One region of the Diaphorobacter sp. JS3050 genome, then DNA from elsewhere that is predicted to be linked to it. Evidence: riboswitches for the same ligand, from Rfam matches in the RefSeq annotation. Region 1 holds a riboswitch; the other holds the start of a gene.
The links. A riboswitch is a leader RNA that binds a small molecule or an ion and turns the genes downstream of it on or off. The one in region 1 is predicted to bind glycine.
Positions count from the first base shown of each region.

Region 2: another riboswitch for glycine. It lies ahead of HND92_RS17520 (D-amino acid dehydrogenase); the one in region 1 lies ahead of gcvT (glycine cleavage system aminomethyltransferase GcvT).

Region 1 is NZ_CP053553.1:2,177,751-2,187,708, forward strand. Features, by position in the region: gene HND92_RS10520 (ABC transporter permease) at 1-170, shown strand, start outside; gene HND92_RS10525 (ABC transporter ATP-binding protein) at 187-981, shown strand; gene HND92_RS10530 (Lrp/AsnC family transcriptional regulator) at 1,049-1,504, opposite strand; gene HND92_RS10535 (TRAP transporter substrate-binding protein) at 1,798-2,769, shown strand; gene HND92_RS10540 (TRAP transporter small permease) at 2,847-3,341, shown strand; gene HND92_RS10545 (TRAP transporter large permease) at 3,424-4,701, shown strand; glycine riboswitch at 4,708-4,800, shown strand; glycine riboswitch at 4,820-4,934, shown strand; gene gcvT (glycine cleavage system aminomethyltransferase GcvT) at 4,979-6,109, shown strand; gene gcvH (glycine cleavage system protein GcvH) at 6,213-6,587, shown strand; gene gcvP (aminomethyl-transferring glycine dehydrogenase) at 6,656-9,550, shown strand; gene HND92_RS10565 (FKBP-type peptidyl-prolyl cis-trans isomerase) at 9,621-9,958, shown strand, end outside.
Region 2 is NZ_CP053553.1:3,676,113-3,686,070, reverse strand. Features, by position in the region: gene HND92_RS17535 (HU family DNA-binding protein) at 1-371, opposite strand, end outside; gene HND92_RS17530 (PhaM family polyhydroxyalkanoate granule multifunctional regulatory protein) at 592-1,515, shown strand; gene HND92_RS17525 (FIST N-terminal domain-containing protein) at 1,556-2,821, shown strand; gene HND92_RS17520 (D-amino acid dehydrogenase) at 2,893-4,203, opposite strand; glycine riboswitch at 4,297-4,408, opposite strand; gene HND92_RS17515 (peroxidase-related enzyme) at 4,580-5,689, opposite strand; gene HND92_RS17510 (NAD(P)-binding domain-containing protein) at 5,686-7,164, opposite strand; gene HND92_RS17505 (tripartite tricarboxylate transporter substrate binding protein) at 7,197-8,183, opposite strand; gene HND92_RS17500 (YXWGXW repeat-containing protein) at 8,349-8,765, opposite strand; gene HND92_RS17495 (host attachment protein) at 9,129-9,566, shown strand; partial or broken gene HND92_RS17490 (alcohol dehydrogenase catalytic domain-containing protein) at 9,592-9,945, shown strand.

The sequences.
Region 1 (9,958 bases):
TGGCCGTGATCATCGGCGCCATCGTGTACCGCTTCTTCATCGCGCTGGCGCTCAACAGCGACTTCATCGGCCTGAAGGCGCAGGACCTCAACCTGGTGACTGCCGTGCTGGTCACCATCGCCCTCGTGATTCCGCAGCTCAAGCGCAAGCTGGCCGCAGGCGGCCGCTGAAAGGAAGGCTCTCCCCATGCTGAGCGCACAAGACCTCTTCATCACCTTCAACCCCGGCACGCCCATCGAAACGCGCGCGCTGCGCGGCATGTCGCTGGACATCCCGGCGGGTCAGTTCGTCACCGTCATCGGCTCCAACGGGGCAGGCAAATCCACCTTCCTGAATGCCATCTCGGGCGACCTGTCGGTGGACACCGGCCGTATCGCCATCGACAACCAGGACGTGACGCGCCAGCCCGTGTGGGAGCGCGCCCGCCGCGTGGCGCGCGTGTTCCAGGACCCTATGGCCGGCACCTGCGAAGACCTCACCATCGAGGAGAACATGGCCCTGGCCCAGCAGCGCGGCACGCGTCGCGGCCTGCGCGGCGCCGTCAAGCAGTCTGAACGCGCCATGTTCCGCGAACGCCTGGCCACGCTGGGCCTGGGCCTGGAGAACCGCCTCACCGACCGCATCGGTCTGCTGTCGGGCGGCCAGCGCCAGGCCGTGAGCCTGCTCATGGCGGCATTGCAGCCCTCGCGCATCCTGCTGCTGGACGAGCACACCGCCGCGCTGGACCCACGCACGGCCGATTTCGTGCTGCAGCTCACGGCCCGCATCGTGGCCGAGAACCAGCTCACCACCATGATGGTCACGCACAGCATGCGCCAGGCGCTGGACGTAGGCCAGCGCACCGTCATGCTGCACCAGGGGCAGGTGGTGCTGGACGTCTCGGGCGACGAACGCGCGCGTATGGACGTGCCCGACCTGCTGCAGATGTTCGAGAAGGTGCGCGGCGAGAAGCTGGCCGACGACGCGCTGCTGCTCGGCTGATCTGCATCACGCTCAGAAAAAGATAGCTGCTCGCGCCCATTTCATGGATGCGAGCAGCTTTTTTCTTTCATACACCCAAAGGCAGGTCTGCCTTCTTCAGCGTGCGCAGCACGAAGCTCGACTGGCTGTGGCGTATGCCCTTGATCTTGTAGAGCTTCTCGCGCAGCAGGCGCTCATAGTCGCGCGTGTCCTTGACCACCACGCGCAGCAGGTAGTCGTACTCGCCCGACACCAGATGCGCCTCCACCACCTCGGGAATGCTGGCCAGCACCTCGCCGAACTTCTCCAGCGTGTTGTCGGAATGGCTGTCCAGCGTGACCATGACCAGCACCGTGTCGCCCAGCCCTAGCGCCAGCGGGTTCAGGCGCACGGTATAGCCTTCGATCACGCCGGCCTCCTCCATCTTCTTGATGCGGCCCCAGCACGGCGAGGGGCTCAGGCCGACGGCGGCGCCGATCTCTTGCAGGCTGGCGCGTGCATTGCCTTGCAGGACGGAGAGAATTTTTCTGTCTAGGCGATCCATGTGCTGCATTATTCGTTAAACCTAGATACTGCAGAAAATTTTTCTTCAATGTGGGTTTTTATAGAGAAATTCAGCAAATTCATCCACAACCCGCGGCGCATACTTCTTCTCCATCAAGGCGCTCTTACCGGGGCGCACGACATTGACGAGACCCCGCCCGGTTACCGCTGGGCGGGGACTTGGCAAGACGGGCCAAGGCGGCCTTCTCAAGTCCCCGCGCAAACCCCTATGACCTGCGTCATGTTGCATTGCCATAATTTTTCGGCAGCACCCGCAGATTCACAGGAGACAACATGCAGCTGACCAAACTTGCGCTGGGCCTGGGCTTGGCACTGGGCATGGCCGCAACGGCCTTGGCACAAACCACAATGCGCATCAGCATCTCGACGGCGCAGAACTCCCACCAGGGCGTCGCCATCGACACGTTTGCCAAGGAGGTCGAAAAGCGCACCGGCGGGCGCTACAAGGTGCAGACCTTCTACAACGGCGCGCTGGGCGGCGAGCGCGAATCCATCGAAGCGGTGCAGTTGGGCACGCAGGAGTTGGCCTTCAGCTCCACCGGTCCCGTGCCCAACTTCGTGCCCGAGACCAAGATCCTGGACGTGCCCTTCCTGTTCCGTGACAAGGCCCACGCCCGCGCCGTGCTCGACGGCCCGATCGGCCAGGACCTGCTGACCAAATTCGATGCCAAGGGCTTCAAGGCGCTGGCCTGGGCGGAGAATGGCTTTCGCCACATGACCAACAGCAAGCGCGACGTGAAGACGCCCGAGGACTTGAAGGGCCTGAAGATGCGCACCATGGAGAACCCGGTGCACATCGCCGCGTACAAGGGTTTCGGCATCATCACCACGCCCATGGCCTTCCCCGAAGTGTTCACCGCCCTGCAACAAGGCACGGTGGACGGCCAGGAAAACCCCCTGCCCGTCATCATCTCGGCCAAGTTCGACCAGGTACAAAAGCACCTCTCGCTGACGGGTCACGTGTACTCCCCCTGCATCTTCGTGATGAACAAGGCGGTGTTCGACAAGCTCTCCCCTGCGGACAAGCAGGCCTTCATCGACGCCGCCAAGGAGGGCACCAAGGCCAACCGCGCTCGCGTGGACGAGGACGACGCCAAGGGCGTGGCCGACCTGCGCGCCAAGGGCATGACGGTGATCGACGATCTGGACAAGTCCAAGTTTGTCGCCGCGCTCGCGCCCGTGAACGCGCAGTTCGAGAAAGAGTTCGGCAAGGCCAACCTCGACAAGATCCGCAACTACAAGTGACGCTCACTTTTCAGTAGCTGCTACCGCCCGTGGATCATGCGCCACGGGCGTTTTTATTCATATTTTCGTGAGTGCGCATGAAAACCTTCTTCCTCTCCTGCGAGCGCTGGAGCACCGCCGTCGCCATGTGGGGCGCCTGCGCCATGCTGGCGCTGGCCTCGGCGCTCGGCATGTTCCAGATCCTGATGCGTTTCGTTTTCGAAGAGCCGGCCGAGTGGACCGAGGTGCTGATCCGCTTCAGCCTGATCTGGATGGTGTTTCTGGCGATTCCCATGGCATTCCGGCAGGGCGCCATGGTCAGCGTCGACGTGCTCTACCGCTGGAGCCCGCGCCCGCTGCGCCGCGTGCTGGACTGGGTGGTGTGCCTGGCAGCGCTGGCGCTCATCGCCGTGATCATCTGGTGGGGGTGGGACTACGCGCGCCGCGGCGGCGTGCAGTCGATGGCAGGGCTGGAGTCGGTTTCCATGTTCTGGGCCTATCTGGCCATGCCCGTGGGTGGGCTGTTCAGCATCCTCGGCATCGTGGGCAATCTGATCGACCCGCAGCGCCATGAACTGGAGACTGCCCAATGAGCGCCGCGCAGAGCCGCCTCAAGCAAGCGAGCGGCCTCCTCGGGGGGCGGCGGGTACATGAAATGACGCGCGTGGGGGCCCTATGACCACGGTCATGATCTCCACCATGGTGCTGTGCTTCGCGCTCACCATATCCGTGGCCGTCTCCATCGGGCTGGCCTCCATCCTGGGCATCCAGGTGGCGAACGCCAACATGCTGATCTCCGTGAAGGAGATGTTCGCCTCCATCAACAAGTTTCCGCTCGCAGCCATTCCGTTCTTCATCCTGGCGGGCAACCTCATGGAGACCGGCGGTATTTCGCGCCGGCTCGTGGAGTTTGCCAAGAGCATCGTGGGCGGCGTGCAGGGCGGCCTGCCCATGACCTGCGTGCTCACCTGCATGATCTTCGCGGCCGTCTCAGGGTCATCGGTGGCGACCACGTTCGCCATCGGCGCCATCCTGATTCCTGCGCTCATCAAGCATGGCTACCCCACCAGCTACGCGGCCGCGCTGCAGGCCACCAGTGCCGAGCTGGGTGTGATCATCCCGCCGTCGATCCCCATGATCCTGTACGGCGTGGCGGCCGAGGTATCGATCGGCGAGCTGTTCATCGCCGGCTTCGGCCCCGGCATCCTGATCAGCGGTGCGCTGATGTTGTTCGTCTGGGTGTATTGCAAGTACAAGGGCTGGGGCAAGCATGACGGCGATGGGCGCATGCCCTTCGGCCGCGCACTGCTGCAGGCGGGCTGGGCACTGCTGATGCCAGTCATCATCCTGGGCGGCATCTACGGCGGCGTGTTCACGCCCACCGAGGCCTCTGCCGTGGCCGTGTTCTACGCGCTGGTGGTGGGCATGCTGATCTACCGCGAGATCCGCGTCGCGGACCTGTTCGCCATCCTGCGCAAGTCGGCCATCTCGTCGGCGGTGATCATGTTCATCATTGCCAATGCGGGCCTGTTTGCCTTCCTCATCACGCGCGCTGGCGTGCCGGACGCCATCGGCCGCTGGCTGCAGGAGGTGCTGCAGTCGCCCGCGCTGTTCCTGCTGGGCGTGAATGCCGCGCTGTTCGTGATCGGCATGTTCATCGAGACCAGCGCCGCCATCATCGTGCTGGCGCCGATCCTGGCGCCGGTGGCCCAGCACTTCGGCGTGGACCCGGTGCACTTCGGGCTGATCATGGTGGTGAACCTGGCGCTCGGCATGATCACGCCACCCTTCGGCGTGAACCTGTTCGCGGCGTGCACGGTGGCGCGCATCTCTCTGGATCGCATCGTCGCCCACCTGCTGCCGTTCGTGGGCGTGGTCCTGCTGTGCCTCCTGGTCATCACCTACGTGCCATCGCTTTCATTGGCCCTGCGTGATCTCGTGTACGCAAAATAGATAGAATCCGTCCCGTCAGGAGAGAGTCCGCGCCCCTCAGGGCCGGGCCGCCGAAGGCGCAGGCAGCAGCCGAACGCTCAGGCAAAAGGACTGGCGACACGCCCGCAGGGATGCGGGTGTTTCCCTTGCTGGAGAGAGGCCGCAGCAGCATGCGGCCCACCGAAGGAGCAAGCCCCGTGACATGCCATGCAGGCGGGGTGAATCTCTCAGGTAAAGCGGACAGCGGGGCAAATCGGCGATCGAGAGATCGCTCCACCATTTGCCTTCGCCCATTGCCATGTCCGCCATGTCCGACCTGCTCACCACTCCCCTCAACGCCCTGCACATCGAACTGGGCGCCCGCATGGTGCCCTTCGCCGGCTACTCCATGCCCGTGCAATACCCCATGGGCCTGATGGCCGAGCACCACCACACGCGCACGGCGGCCGGCCTGTTTGATGTGTCGCACATGGGGCAGCTCAAGCTGGTCGGCCCTGACGCCGCAGCAGCATTCGAGACGCTGATGCCCGTGGACGTGGTCGACCTGCCCGTGGGCAAGCAGCGCTACGGCCTGCTCCTCAATGACGAGGGCGGCATCATCGACGACCTCATGTTCTTCCGCATGGCGCAGGACGAGCTCTTCGTGATCGTCAACGGCGCCTGCAAGGTGGGCGACATTGCCCACATCCAGGCGCGCATCGGCCAACGCTGCCAGGTGATTCCCATGCCCGACCAGGCCCTGCTCGCGCTGCAGGGCCCACAGGCGGCTGCGGTGCTCGCGCGTCTGGCACCAGGCGTGGACAAACTGGTGTTCATGACCGGCGGGCATTTCGACATCGCGGGGGCGCAGTGCTTCGTGACGCGCAGCGGCTACACCGGCGAGGACGGCTTCGAGATCTCGGTGCCCGCCACGCAGGCCGAAGCCCTGGCGCGCACGCTGCTGGCCCAGCCCGAGGTCAAGCCCATCGGTCTGGGTGCACGCAATTCGCTGCGCCTGGAAGCCGGCTTGTGCCTGTATGGCAACGACATCGACACCACCACCACCCCGCCCGAAGCCGGCCTGAACTGGGCCATCCAGAAGGTGCGCCGTACAGGCGGCGCGCGCGCTGGCGGTTTTCCAGGCGCCGACAAGGTGCTGGCCCAGATCGACAGCCCGGCCACTCTCACGCGCAAGCGCGTGGGCCTGGTGGCGCTGGAGCGCGTGCCCGTGCGTGAGCACACCGAGTTGCAAAACGAGTCGGGCGAGCGCATCGGCGAAGTCACCAGCGGCCTGCTGGCCCCCACTGCCGACAAGCCCATCGCCCTGGCCTACGTAATGCCCGCCCATGCCGCCCCCGGCACCCGTGTGAACGCCATGGTGCGCGGCAAGGCCGTGCCCATGGAAGTGGCTGCCACGCCCTTTGTTCCCACACGCTACTACCGCGGCTGAATTCACCACGGCGAACTGCCACCGCGCCCAGGTCAGCCCGGCTACAGTGCGGGCTGACCACTCTCAAACCTTTTCCTTCCACTTCTTCTTCCCGGAGCCCCCCATGAGCATTCAGTTTTCCAAAGACCATGAATGGATCAACGCAGCCGACCCGGCCGCGGCCGTCGTCGGCATCACCGTCCACGCGCAGGATGCGTTGGGCGATGTGGTGTTCGTGGACCTGCCCGCGGTGGGCACCACCTTTGCCCAGGGCGACGTGGCCGGTGTGGTCGAGTCCGTCAAGGCCGCTGCCGATGTCTACATGCCCGTGTCCGGCGAAATCGTCGAGGTCAACGAGGCCTTGCGCGCCGACCCGTCCCTGGCCAACTCCGACCCGCTGGGCGCCGGCTGGTTCTTCAAGGTCAAGCTCAGCGACGCCGGCCAGCTCGCCGGCCTGATGGACGAAACGGCCTATACCGCCTTCGCCCAGAACGCCTGATGCACCCGCGGCGCCGTGCACACGGCGCCGCCGCACCGCCCCATCGCTCTTGAGACTGGTCCCTCGCCATGCAGATGCCCTCCCCCCTGCCCCTGGCGGCGCTCGAAAACGCCGCTGAATTCCTGCCCCGCCACATTGGCATCGACGCCGCCGACGAAGCACACATGCTGTCGGTGATCGGCGAGGCCTCGCGCCGTGCGCTCATTGATTCCATCGTGCCGCGCTCCATTGCGCGCCAGCGCCCCATGGACCTGCCCGCGCCGGCCACCGAGGCCGCGGCGCTGGCTGAACTCCAGGCCATTGCGTCGAAGAACCGCATCCTCAAGAGCTTCATCGGCCAGGGCTACTACGGCACGCACACGCCGGGCGTCATCCTGCGCAACGTGCTGGAAAACCCTGCCTGGTACACGGCCTACACGCCCTACCAGGCCGAGATCTCCCAGGGCCGCATGGAGGCGCTGCTCAACTTCCAGACCATGGTGTGCGACCTCACGGCCATGCCCATCGCCAACGCCTCCATGCTCGACGAGGCCACCGCTGCCGCCGAGGCCATGACGCTGGCCAAGCGCTCGGTCAAGTCCAAGAGCGACGTCTTCATCGTGGCAGGCGATGCGCACCCGCAGACCATCGAAGTCATCCAGACCCGCGCCGCCCCCATCGGCATCACCGTGGTGGTGGCCAATTCCCAGGAGGAATGGCAGGCGGCCCTGGCCGGCGACTTCTTCGCCGCCCTCATCCAGTACCCTGCCAGCAGCGGCTGGGTGCAGGACTGGCAGGCCGACGTGGACGCCATCCACGCCAAACAGGCCGCCGCCATCTTCGTTACCGACCTGCTGGCGCTCACGCTGCTCAAGGCCCCCGGCGAGTGGGACGCCGACATCGTGGTGGGCTCCACCCAGCGCTTTGGCATGCCCATGGGCGCCGGCGGACCGCACGCCGCCTTCATGGCCTGCCGCGACGAATTCAAGCGCAGCCTGCCCGGCCGCCTGGTGGGCGTGAGCGTGGACGTGCACGGCAAGCCCGCCTACCGCCTGGCGCTGCAAACGCGCGAGCAGCACATCCGCCGCGAGAAGGCCACGAGCAACATCTGCACGGCCCAGGTGCTGCCGGCCGTGATCGCCAGCATGTACGCCGTGTACCACGGCCCCGAGGGCCTCACGCGCATCGCCCGCCGCGTGGCGCGCTTCACCGCCATCCTGAGCCGCGGCCTGGCGCAGCTGGGGTTCACCAGCCGCCACCATGGCTCGGCCTTCGACACACTCAGCCTGCACACCAAGGATGCTACGGATTCAATAGCTGCTCGCGCAGTCCAGATGGGCGCAAACCTGCGAAAAGCCTGGAATGACTACCTGTGCATCTCGCTGGACGAGACCACCACCCGCGCCGATATCGAGCTGCTGTGGAAGATCTTTGCGCGGGACGGCCAGCAACTGCCCACCATCGAGGCGATGGACGCCGCCGGCGCACCGGCGCTGTTCCCCGACACCCTGGCGCGCACCAGCCGCTTCTTGGCGCACCCGGTGTTCAACACCCACCATTCCGAAACCGGCATGCTGCGCTACATCCGCCAGCTGTCCGACAAAGACCTGGCGCTGGACCGCACCATGATCCCGCTGGGCTCGTGCACCATGAAGCTCAACGCCACGAGCGAGATGATCCCGATCACCTGGCCCGAATTTGCCAACGTGCACCCGTTCGCCCCGGCCGACCAGCTCGAAGGCTACCGCCTGCTCGACGAGCAACTGCGCGCCTGGCTGTGCCAGGCCACGGGCTACGCGGGCGTCAGCCTGCAGCCCAACGCAGGCAGCCAGGGCGAATACGCCGGCCTGCTGGCCATCAAGGCCTACCACGCGGCCCAGGGCCACGCCCACCGCAACATCTGCCTGATCCCCAGCAGCGCGCACGGCACCAACCCCGCCAGCGCCCAAATGGTGGGCATGCAGGTCGTGGTGACCAAGTGCGACGAGAACGGCAACGTGGACATGGCGGACCTGCAGGCCCAATGCGAGAAGCACAGTGCCAACCTCGCCTGCGTGATGATCACCTACCCCAGCACGCATGGCGTGTTCGAGACCCAGGTGAAGGCCTTGTGCGAGCTGGTGCATCGCCACGGCGGGCGCGTGTATGTGGACGGCGCCAACATGAACGCCCTGGTCGGCGTGGCCGCGCCGGGCGAGTTCGGCGGCGACGTGAGCCACCTGAACCTGCACAAGACCTTCTGCATCCCCCACGGCGGCGGCGGCCCCGGCGTGGGCCCGGTGTGCGTGGTGGAGGACCTCGTGCCCTACCTGCCCGGCCATGCCACGGGCGGTATTGCTTCCAAAACAGGAGCTGTCAGCGCAGCTCCCTTGGGCAATGCAGCCGTTTTACCCATCAGCTGGATGTACATCCGCATGATGGGCGCCGACGGTCTGCAGGCCGCGACCGAGACAGCGATCCTGAGCGCCAACTACATCAGCGCGCGCCTGAAGGACCACTATCCCACGCTGTACGCTTCCGCCAACGGCCATGTGGCGCACGAGTGCATCCTGGACCTGCGCCAGTTGAAAGACACCAGCGGCGTGATGGCCGAGGACGTGGCCAAACGCCTGATCGACTACGGCTTTCACGCACCCACGCTGTCGTTCCCCGTGCCCAACACGCTGATGGTGGAGCCCACCGAGAGCGAGACGCTGTTCGAGCTGGACCGCTTCATCGACGCGATGATCGCCATCCGGCGCGAGATCCGCCAGATCGAGGCCGGCACCTGGCCGCAGGACGACAACCCCCTCAAGAACGCGCCCCACACGGCCGAGTGCCTGCTGGCTGCCGACTGGCAGCACCCCTACCCGCGCGATGCGGCAGCCTATCCCGTTGCCGCCCTGCGCCAGAACAAGTACTGGAGCCCCGTGGGCCGTGTGGACAACGTCTACGGCGACCGCAACCTGTTCTGCAGCTGTGTTCCGGTGAGCGAACTGGGCTGACGGCCTGCTCCGCTCAGGCATTCACAAAGGCCCTACCATCGGGCCTTTGTTGCTTCTGAACGTTTGACCCATGCGCCCCCTTTTCGCACTGCTCGCATCGCTTGCCCTCGCCTCCGCAGCCCAGGCGCAGGCCCCTGCCGTCACCACCGGCAGCGGCCTGGTCTATGAGTCGCTCAAGGACGGCAGCGGTGAATCACCCAAGGCCACCGACACCGTCAAGGTGCACTACCGCGGCACCTTCCCCGACGGCAAGGAGTTCGACAGCTCCTACAAGCGCGGCGAGCCGACCGAGTTCCCCCTGAACCGCGTCATCCCCTGCTGGACCGAAGGCGTACAGCGCATGAAGCCGGGCGGTAAGGCCAAGCTCACCTGCCCGCCGGCGATTGCGTATGGCGCGCGCGGCGCGGG
Region 2 (9,958 bases), 1.5 Mb from region 1:
ACCGATGCGGGCTTGGCGGGGAACCAGCGCTCTTCGCCGGTGAACGGGTCCTTGCCGAAGCGCTTCTTCTTGGCGGGCACTTGCTGCAGGCCGATCTTGAGCAGGCCGGGCAGCGTGAACTCGCCGGAGCCCTTCTTGTGCACGGAAGCCAGGATGGCCGTCTCCAGCGCGGCGAGCACGGCCTTGGCGGCCTTGGGCTCGACACCCGCCTGCGTGGCGAGGTGGGCGATCAGCGCGGTCTTGGTGAAGGCTTCCTTCACGGGCTTGATGGCAGCAGGAGCTGCGGGGGCGGCTGCCTTCTTGGCAGGTGCCGCAGCCTTTTTGGCGGCGGTCTTTTTCACCGGAGCGGTGGTCTTCTTTGCAGTTGCCATGATGTCGGATCGTTGTAAGGTGTATAGAAGCAGGCCAGCCAGGCTGGTGATCGGATTCTAGGCGCTGTCTGTGCGCGTGGGGTGCCCTATTCATGCGGGTTTGCGCGAGAAAACCACGCTATCGCGGGCCTGTGGACGGCACAGGGCACGCACATGCCGCACGGGTGGCGCGCATGCGGGTAAGCTGTGCAACCATTCCCTGATGCACCAGGAGCAGGCCATGAGCGATAGCACCCCTTTCGGCTTCGGGCGTTTCGTCCCGGGATTTGATTTCCTGCAGAACCTGGCCAAGGGCGCTGCGGCGGGTATGCCCACCATGCCGGGGCTGTCGGGCTGGGTGGCGCCCACGGTGAGTGTGGACGAGCTGGACAAGCGCATCCAGGACCTCAAGGCCGTGCAGTTCTGGCTGGAGCAGAACGCGCGCGCCCTGGCCGCCACCGTGCAGGCGCTGGAGGTGCAGAAGATGACGCTGGCCACGCTGCAGGACATGAACGTGGCGATGGGCGACCTGGCCGCGAGCTTCGGCGCCGCCGCAGGCCAGGACAAGGAGCGGCCCGCCGCACGAGCCGCCGAGCCACCGTCCGCGTTTCCGTTCACCTCTCCGCCCGCGCCCGCACCGGAGGCGCAATCCCCTGCAAACGACGCCTCGGCGGCGCGTAGCGCGCGAACACCACCGGACGATGAAGCAGCGCCCGAGCAGACCAAGGGCGTGGCCGACCCGATGCAATGGTGGGGTGCGCTGACCAGCCAGTTCCAGCAGATCGCGGCGCATGCCCTGCGGGATGCGGGCACGCACCAGGCGGCCTTCGACGCCACGCGCGAGATGGCCAGCGGTGCACTCAAGACCGCCTCCAGCATGGCGGCGCAGATGGCCGCGCAGGGCATGCACGGCATGCGCGCGGCGGCGCAGGCCGCCGGTGCGGCGCCTGCGGCAACGCCCGCACCTGCCGCCGGTAAGCCTTCCACAAAGGCGGCCGCCCGGCCGGCGACCCAACCGGGCGGCAAGGCCAACGACAAGGCCAACGACAAGGCACGTCCGGCCGCCAAGCGGGCTGCCGTGGCCAACGCGGGCGCCAAGCGTGCCCCCGCACCATCGCCAACCGAAAAGGCTGCCGCGTCCCGCACGCGGCGGCCGGCAGGTTGAGCTGCGCGGCGGCGCCTGTACCCCATCGCAGGGCTGACACATGAGACTCTTTCCCAATGCACACGCCACCCATCCGCAGTGGCACATGGCCGCGGTGCTGGTGCTGGCGCAACTGCGGGCGCAGATGGCGCTGCCCCAGTACGCCAGTGCACCCACGCTGGGGCTGCTCTACATCACCGACCACTACGCGGACGATGCCGCGGCCCTGCTGGACCTGCTGCGGCGCGAACTGCCGACGGTCACCGACTGGGCAGGCGCGGTCGGCGTGGGCGTGGCGGGCAACAACGTCGAATATTTCGATGAACCCGCGCTCTCGCTGATGCTGTGCGACCTGCCGCGCGCGCACTACCGCGTGTTCTCGGGCGTGGCGCCGCTGGCGCACGGCGATGCGGCCGGGGTGGGCTTTGCGGCCCACACGGCGCTGGTGCATGCGGACGGCCAGACCCCCGAACTGGCGGACCTGGTGGCCGAGATGGCGGGCCGCACCAGCAGCGGCTACCTGTTTGGCGGCGTGGTGGCCAGCCGCGGGGCGCAGGTGCAGCTGGCGCTGCCCGCCGGCGGCGAGGGCGACGGCGTGCTGCACGGCGGCCTGTCGGGCGTGGCCTTTGATGCGCAGGTGGAACTGGTCTCGCGCGTCACGCAGGGCTGCCAGCCCATCGGCGCGCAGGCGGCCATCACCGCCGTGCAGGACAACGTGGTGCTGGAGCTGGACGGCGAGCCCGCGCTGGACGTGCTGCTGGACACGCTGGGCGTGACGCTGCAGGGCGACGCCCAGGCCGCGCTGCGCGCCGTGCGCGCCACGCTGGCAGGGCTGGAGGACGCGGACGCACCGCAGCGCCAGCGCACGGGCCATTTCGGCGCCGACACGCGCGTGCGCCACATCGTCGGGCTGGACGCGACGCGCAGCGGCGTGGCGCTGGGTGACCATGTCGAGGTGGGCATGCGCCTGGCCTTCTGCCAGCGCAACGTCGGCGCGGCCCGTGCCGACCTGATGCGCATCTGCGCCGAGATCCGTGAGGAGCTATCGCCCCAACTCGAAGAGGCGCAGGCGCTGCCCGCCGCAGGCAGCGCGCCGCATGCCGAGCCGGCGGGCGGCCGGCGCATTTGCGGTGCGCTGTATGTGAGTTGCTCGGGCCGCGGCGGGCCGCACTTCGGTGGGCCCAGCGCCGAGCTGCAGATCGTGCGCCATGCGCTGGGCGACGTGCCCCTGGCGGGCTTCTTCGCCGGCGGCGAAATCGCCGCGCACCGGCTCTATGGCTACACGGGCGTGCTGACGGTGTTCGTCGCATCGGACGGGGCTTTATAAGCCTTTTTGGCCTCTAGCGCCCGTCCATCAAGCGCAAGCAGCTATGCAATGCATAGCGCCGTGGCGCTTGCTCAAACGCCGATGACGGCGGGGCGGGGCGCCGCAGCAGGGCGCGGCAGGCCGCAGAACGCGAAGTCCAGCTCCGGCTCCAGCCCGCTCACGATGCGCGCGATGGACTTGCCCGAGCCGCAGGCGTGGGTCCAGCCCAGCGTGCCGTGGCCGGTGTTCAGGAACAGGTTGCCGTAGCGCGTCTTGCCGATCAGCGGCACGTTGCTCGGCGTGGCGGGGCGCAGGCCGCTCCAGAACTGCGCCTGGCTCGCATCGCCCGCGCCGGGAAAGAGCTGCTCCACGCGCCGCACGATGGCTTCGCAGCGCACGGCGTTCAGTGCGCGCTCGTAGCCGTTGAGCTCGGCCGTCCCCGCGATGCGCAGCCGGTCGCCCTGCGCGCTGGTGTAGCGTGAGAAGACCAGCTTGTACTCATCGTCCGTCAGGCTCACCTGGTAGGCGGCGGCCGTGTCGCGCACCGGCAGCGTCACCGAATAGCCCTTGGCCGGGTAGATCGGCAGGCGCAGGCCCAGGGGCTGGGCCAGCAGCGGGCTGAATGCGCCCAACGCCAGCACGTAGGCGTCGCCGCGCACGCGCTCGTAGCCGCCGGCCTCGTTGGTGATCTCCACATGGTCGATGGCGCCGCCCGCCGGGTGCAGCGCGGTGATGTGGCAGCCCAGGCGGAATTGCACGCCCGCGGCCTGGGCCACGCCGGCCAGCGCGCGCGTGAACAGGTGGGCGTCGCCGGACTCGTCCTCCGCCGTGTAGGTGGCGCCCGCCAGCTGCGGGCGGACGTGGGCCAGGGCTGGCTCGATGCGCACGGCCTCGTCGGCATCCACCACGCGGCGGTGGCAGCCCAGCGCACGCATCTGCTCGGCGGGCGCCAGCGCGGCGTCGAGTTCCTGGGCGCTGGTGTAGAAGTGCAGGATGCCCTGTGTGCGCTGGTCGTACTGCAGGCCCGTGTCGGCGCGCAGTTGCTGCAGCGTGCTGCGGCTGTAGCTGCCCAGGCTCACGATCTGCTCGATGTTGTGGCGCGTGCGCGCGGGCGTGCATTCGCGCAGGAATTGCAGGCTCCAAAGCCACTGGCGCATGTCCGCGCGCAGGCGAAACAACAGCGGCGCATCCTCTTTGCCCAGCCACTGCAGCACCTTGAGCGGCGCGCCGGGGTTGGCCCAGGGCTCGGCGTGGCTGACCGAGATCTGGCCGCCGTTGGCGAAGCTGGTTTCCGCACCGGGCACAGCCTGCCGGTCGATGACGGTGACCTCGTGGCCGAGTTGCTGGAGAAAGTACGCAGAGGTGGTGCCGACGACGCCGGCGCCCAGAACGATCACGCGCATGGTTTACAAGCCTTTTTCAAGGTTTGCGCAGGCAGGGCGCGCGCGAGCAGCTATTGAATGAATAGCGAACAGCGGGCGCGACCTGGCCTGGCTGCCGCTCCCCCTGTCCTTGGTACCTGAGAGATTCATGCCGCGCGGGACCGTGCGCGGCACTTGCTCCTTCGGTGCGCCACGGCGGGCGTGGCGGCTCTCCAGACGGCTGTGTGGGTATGCAGTACGGAACCTGAGCGTGTATGGGAGTTTGCGCCTTCGGTGAAACGGCATGCAGCCGTTTGCTCTCCTGCGCCGGCCATCGTAGCGGCCCGGGCGCGGCGCCCCCAGCGGGCTAACCCTCAAACCATGAACACGCTCTCAGGGCGGGGCGCCGGGTGCATGCTCAGGGGTAGACCGCTTCGCCCAGGTTGAGCATGAGGCGGTTGGCCCAGGCGAACAGCGCGGCGGCGTGCACCGTGTCCAGGATTTCCAGGTCGCTCAGGCCCGCAGCGCGCAGCGGCGCGATGTGCTGCGGCCCGAATGCACCGGGCGCGCGCGTGAGCGCGGCGCTGGCCTGCGCCAGGGCGCGTTCGCGGGCGTTGGTGCCGGCGCTGTCGGGGTCGGCGAAGATCTGCGCGATCACGTCGTTGCGCTTGGCCAGCTGCTCGAAGCGCTGCGCATGCACCGCCGCGCAGTACACGCAGCCGTTGATGCGCGAGACCACGGTGGTGGCCACCTCGCGCTCGGCGCGCGGCAGGCCGCCAGGCGCGTACATGATGGCGTTGAACGCCTCCGAGCGCTCGGCGAGCACGCGGGGCTGGTGCGCCAGCACGAGGTAGAAGTCCGACGTGCGTGCCTTGGGGTGGCTTGCGTCCAGCACGGCGTTCTGCTCGGCGCTGGCGGTTGCGGGGTCCACCACGGGCAGCCAGGCCTTCCAGTCCAGCGTCTCGCTGGTGTAGCCGGCCAGGCGCAGCGGCTCGCCGGGCGGGGGCAGGTTGGCGGGGTGCACGAAGGGCGCGTCCGGCGTGGTGGGAGCGACCGCCGTGGCTGCGGTGCCCGCGGGGCCGAGGGCGGCCAGCGCCGCCACGCCTGCCACCAACCGCGCCTGGTAGGCCACGAAGCCGATGAGCTGCGCGAGCAGCACCACGTCCGGCGTGGCGAGGCCCGCCTGGGGCAGGGCGAGCAGGGCCGCGCGGTCGGCCGCGGCGGGCTGCGTAGCCAGCAGCTGCGTGAAATGCGTGATGGCTTGCCAGCGCGCATCCGCCAGCGGGGCTGGCAGGCCGGCCAGGCGCGCGCCGTAATGGTCGGCCAGCGTTGCCACGCCGCTGGCGGCCGCCACGGCCTGGGCCACGGACAGGCGCTCGGCCAGCGCCAGGCCCCCGGGCAGTGCTGGCGCGAGCAGCAGGTCTTCGCAGGCCTGGGTGGCGGTGATGGCCTTGGCGCGCTGTTGGCGCGCGGCCTGGGCATGGGGGGCATGGCCCAGGCGGGCGAGCTGGTCGATGGTGTCGGTCATGGCGAAGGCAGGATGCGTTGGGAGGTGTCGGCGGGCGTCCATTCGTCGCCCAGCAGTTCCGGCTCGGCATAGGCCTGCAGCGCGGCGAAGTGGTGCTCCACGTCCTCGCGGTACAGCAGGCCGGCGATGCCGCTGGCCAGGCGCCGTGCACCGTCGCTGATGGCGGGGATGTCGCCCGACACCGTGCCGTGCGACAGCGCCGCCGGGTAGCAGAAGCAGTGGATGCGGTCCAGGCCGGGGCAGGCGCCGGCGGCTTTCTCGCGGAATTCGAACACCGGGCCGAGGTCGGGCGAGTCGGACAGTTCGCGGTCTTCATCGCCGGCGGGCGGCTGGTAGCGCTCGCCCCAGGTGCGGACATGGCGCGCAAACGGCGCGAATTCGGGCTTTTGTGCCCAGTCGATCACGAAGCCTGTGGCGAGGACCAGGAAGTCGAATGCGAACGTACCCTTGGCCGTCGCCACGTGCAGCGCGTGGCCCACCTGCGTAACGTCCTGCACTGCGCAACCGAAGTGGAAGAAGGCGTTGGCGTGGCCGGACACGCGCAGCGTGCTGCCGTGCGGCGGCGGCACCTGCTGCACGTTGATGTAGTGGCGTATGCGCCACTTCCATGCGTCGGGCAGGTCGTGGTGCCCTTGCGTGAGGCCGGGCACGCCCGAGCCCTTGGACTTGTTCACCGTGGGCATGACCGCGCGACGCGCGATCAGGTCCACGCTGGCGGCGCCGCATTCCAGCGCCGTGCCGGCGCTGTCCATGGCGGACGAGCCCATGCCGATCACGCCCACGCGCTTGCCCTTGAGCGTGGCGTAGTCCAGCACGTCGGACGAATGCGCCCACAGGCCACCCTGTGCGGCGTGGGCCACGCCCCGCATGAAGGCAGGGACCTGCGGGCCGCCCAGGCCGTCGCGGCCCGTGGCCAGCACCACGCGGCGCGCCAGCCAGGTGGCGTGGCCGGTGGGGGTCTGCACGTCCACCGCCACCAGGCCGTCGGCGCGTGGGTGCACGGCGGTGACGGTGTGTTCATTGCGCACGTCGGCCTGCGTCACGCGGCGGTACCAGCGCAGGTAGTCCATCCACTGCAGGCGCGGGATCTTGTCGAGCGCGGCCCAGGCCTCACGGCCCCACTGGGCCTCGAACCAGGCGCGGAAGGTGAGCGAGGGCACGCCGAGCGCGGGGCCGGTGAGCTCCTTGGGCGAGCGCAGCGTGTCCATGCGCGCCGTGGTGGCCCAGGGGCCCTCGTAGTCGGCGCGCGCGCGGTCCAGCAGCACGGCGGCAATGCCCTGCTGCGCCAGCGCCATGCTGGCCGCCAGGCCCGCCTGGCCGGCGCCGATGATGAGCACGTCGATGACGGGCTGCCCTTCATGGGTGCGAGGCGGCAGCCATGCGCGGGCGCGCCAGTTGAGGGTGAGCAGGTCGTGCCGCAGGCGGTCTTCGAGGGCGGCCAGGCCGGCCGCCCCCAGGGGAAGCGAAAAAGACATGGAGGACGTCGAAGAAAGCGTGGAGGGCGAAATCAGTCGATGCTGATTTTGGCGTCCTTCACCACCTGCGCCCACTTCGCGCGGTCCTTGTGGACCGTTTGGCGGAACTGCTCGGGCGTTTCGATGCGCACCGTGTTGCCCTGCGACTCGAAGCGCTGGCGCACGTCGGGCTGCTCCAGCACCTCGCGCAAGGCGGTGTTCAGCTTCTGGACCACGGCCGGGTCGGTGCCCTTGGGGGCGAAGATGCCGAACCAGATCGAGCTGTCAAAGCCCTTGGTGCCGGGCAGGCCGCTGGCGCCGATGGGCGGCACCTCCTTCACGGCCGCCACGGGCTTGGCCGTGGTCACCCCCAGCAGGCGCACCTTGCCGGTCTTGTAGTGCGGCAGCACGGTCTGCACCTGGTTCATGATGCAGCAGGTCTCTCCGCGCAGCACCGAGGTGATGGCCTCGGGCCCGCCCTTGTAGGGCACGTGCACCATGTTCAGGCCCAGGCGCGCATTCAGCTCGGCAAAGGCCATGTGCGTGCCCGTGCCGTTGCCGGTGGATGCGAAGTTGTACTTGCCCGGGTTGGCGCGCACGGTCTCGACGAACTCCTTGAGGTTCTTGGCGTCGATCACCGCGGGGTTGATGGTGAGCACGTTGGACACGTCGACCAGCGGGGCGACGGGCACGAAGTCGGCCTCCACGTCGAACGGCAGGTTCTTGTAGAGCGCGGCATTGCTGCCGTGCGTGGCGGCCGTGCCGAAGGCCAGGGTGTAGCCGTCGGCCTTGGCCCGGGCCACGTACTCACTGGCGATGTTGCCGGCCGCGCCGGACTTGTAGTCGATGACCACGGGCTGGCCGAGTTTCTGGCCCAGCGGCTCCTGCACCGCGCGCGCCACCACGTCCACGCCCGATCCGGCCGGAAAGCCCATGATCAGGGTGACGGGCTGCTTGGGCCAGTCCGTGGCCTGGGCGAGGGCGGATGTGACGGTCAGCAGCGTGGCCAGGGCGGCGGTGGCGTGGCGCAGGAGGGGCATGGCGAATTTCCTTGTGATGGGTCAGTGCAAGGCGGCGCCCTATCGTGTAGGCACAGCCGAAACACGCCCATTGTGGAGAAATTCACATGCAACGCGCTATATGCATATGGACGGCCCGTCGCCGTCCCGGGCCATGCTGCGCGCGGACGACCGGCGCTCGGCCGTTCATCTCCGGTAGGGGTTGTCGGGCCGGCGGTCGTGGCGGTTGGGCACGCCGTCGCCATCGCGGTCCCAGCCGCCGCGCACGAAGCGCCATTGGTCACTGCGCTGCACCCAACGCGGCTGGCGGTAATGGTGGCCGTGGCGCACCTGCATCCACTGGCCGGGCACCCACACATGGCGGTGGCCGCGCCATTCCCAGTGGCCCTGCGACCAGACCATGCCGCGGCGCGGTGCAGGCACGCGCTCGTAGCGTGGAGGCGGTGGCGCGTGGTATTGCACCGCATAGGCGGGCGGTGCCGAGTAGTGGGGCGTGCCGGCCTGGATCACGACGGTGGCGTTGGTGGCCGCATGCGCGGCGCCTGCCAATGACAGCAGGGCGACGAGGCTGCCGGCTGCGGCAAGGGTGGTGGTGCGGACCATGGCGTTCTCCTTTGTTGTGGGATGCGGCGCGGGGCGCTGCGGGAGACTCCATGCTGCGGGCCGCATGTCAACGTTTCGGCCGCGTTGTTGCATCCCCGGCAAAGGTTTGTGAGCAGGTGTGACGGCGGCCTTCCGGCGGGCAGGATTCAGGTGTTGGAAAGGCTGCAGCCCTTGTCAGAGAAGCGCCACAAGCTCCTTTTTCAATAGTGAGAGAGGCGCGACCAGTGCGCGGCGAGGCGCCGCGGTGCTTGGCGCACCGCCCGCCACGCCACGATTGCTTGCATGTGCCGTGGGATTGACCCCCTCTGGGGCCGCCCCCAAGATCAAACACCGCACACGGCTTGGAGAACTGGGGGGGCTTGCATGGACACACCCAACTGGGCCCTGGTGGCCAATGGCTCGATGGCGCGCCTGCTGGAGCTTGACCCTGCGGCAGCCACGCACTGGACGGAAAGGCAATGCCTGACGCATCCGGCCGCCCGCCTGCATGGCAGTGCGGCGGGGCATGAGCCGCCCGGACATTCGATTGCAGGACGCAGCGGTCTGGCGCCGCGCAGCGAGGCCGCCGCGCAGGAGCGGCGCACCTTCGCGCGCGAGGTGGCCCACGCGCTGCGCGAGGCCGTGGGCGCGGCCGAGCGCAGCCGCGTGGCCGTGTTCGCGTCCAACCCCTTCCTGGGCGAGCTGATGGAACAGCTGGATGGTGTCACCCACCAGCGGCTGGTGGCCAGCCATGCACAGGATCTGACGCACCTGAGCTTGCAGGAGTTGGCGCGGCATTTGCAGGCAGAACGCGGCGGCTGACACGGCCCCGGTGTGAGGACCGACCATGCGCGCCATGGTGCTGGACGGACCCGGCCAGCCGCTGCGACTGGCGGAGTTGCCGTGCCCCGTTCCGCAGGCAGACCAGCTGCTGCTGGCGGTGGAAGCTTGCGGCGTGTGCCGCACGGACCTCCATCTGCGTGACGGCGAGCTGCCGGACGCGGTGTGGCCCCTTGTGCCGGGGCATGAGATCGTGGCCCGTGTCGCCGGCCTGGGGCCGGGCGTGCGGGGCTGGCGGCAGGGACAGCGGGTAGGCGTTCCTTGGCTGGGGTGGACCTGTGGGCACTGCCGGTTCTACTCCAGTGGGCGCGAGAACCTGTGCGTGCAGGCGTGTGGGGGCGACGGATGGTCCAGTGTGGGCACCGCGAAGGGGG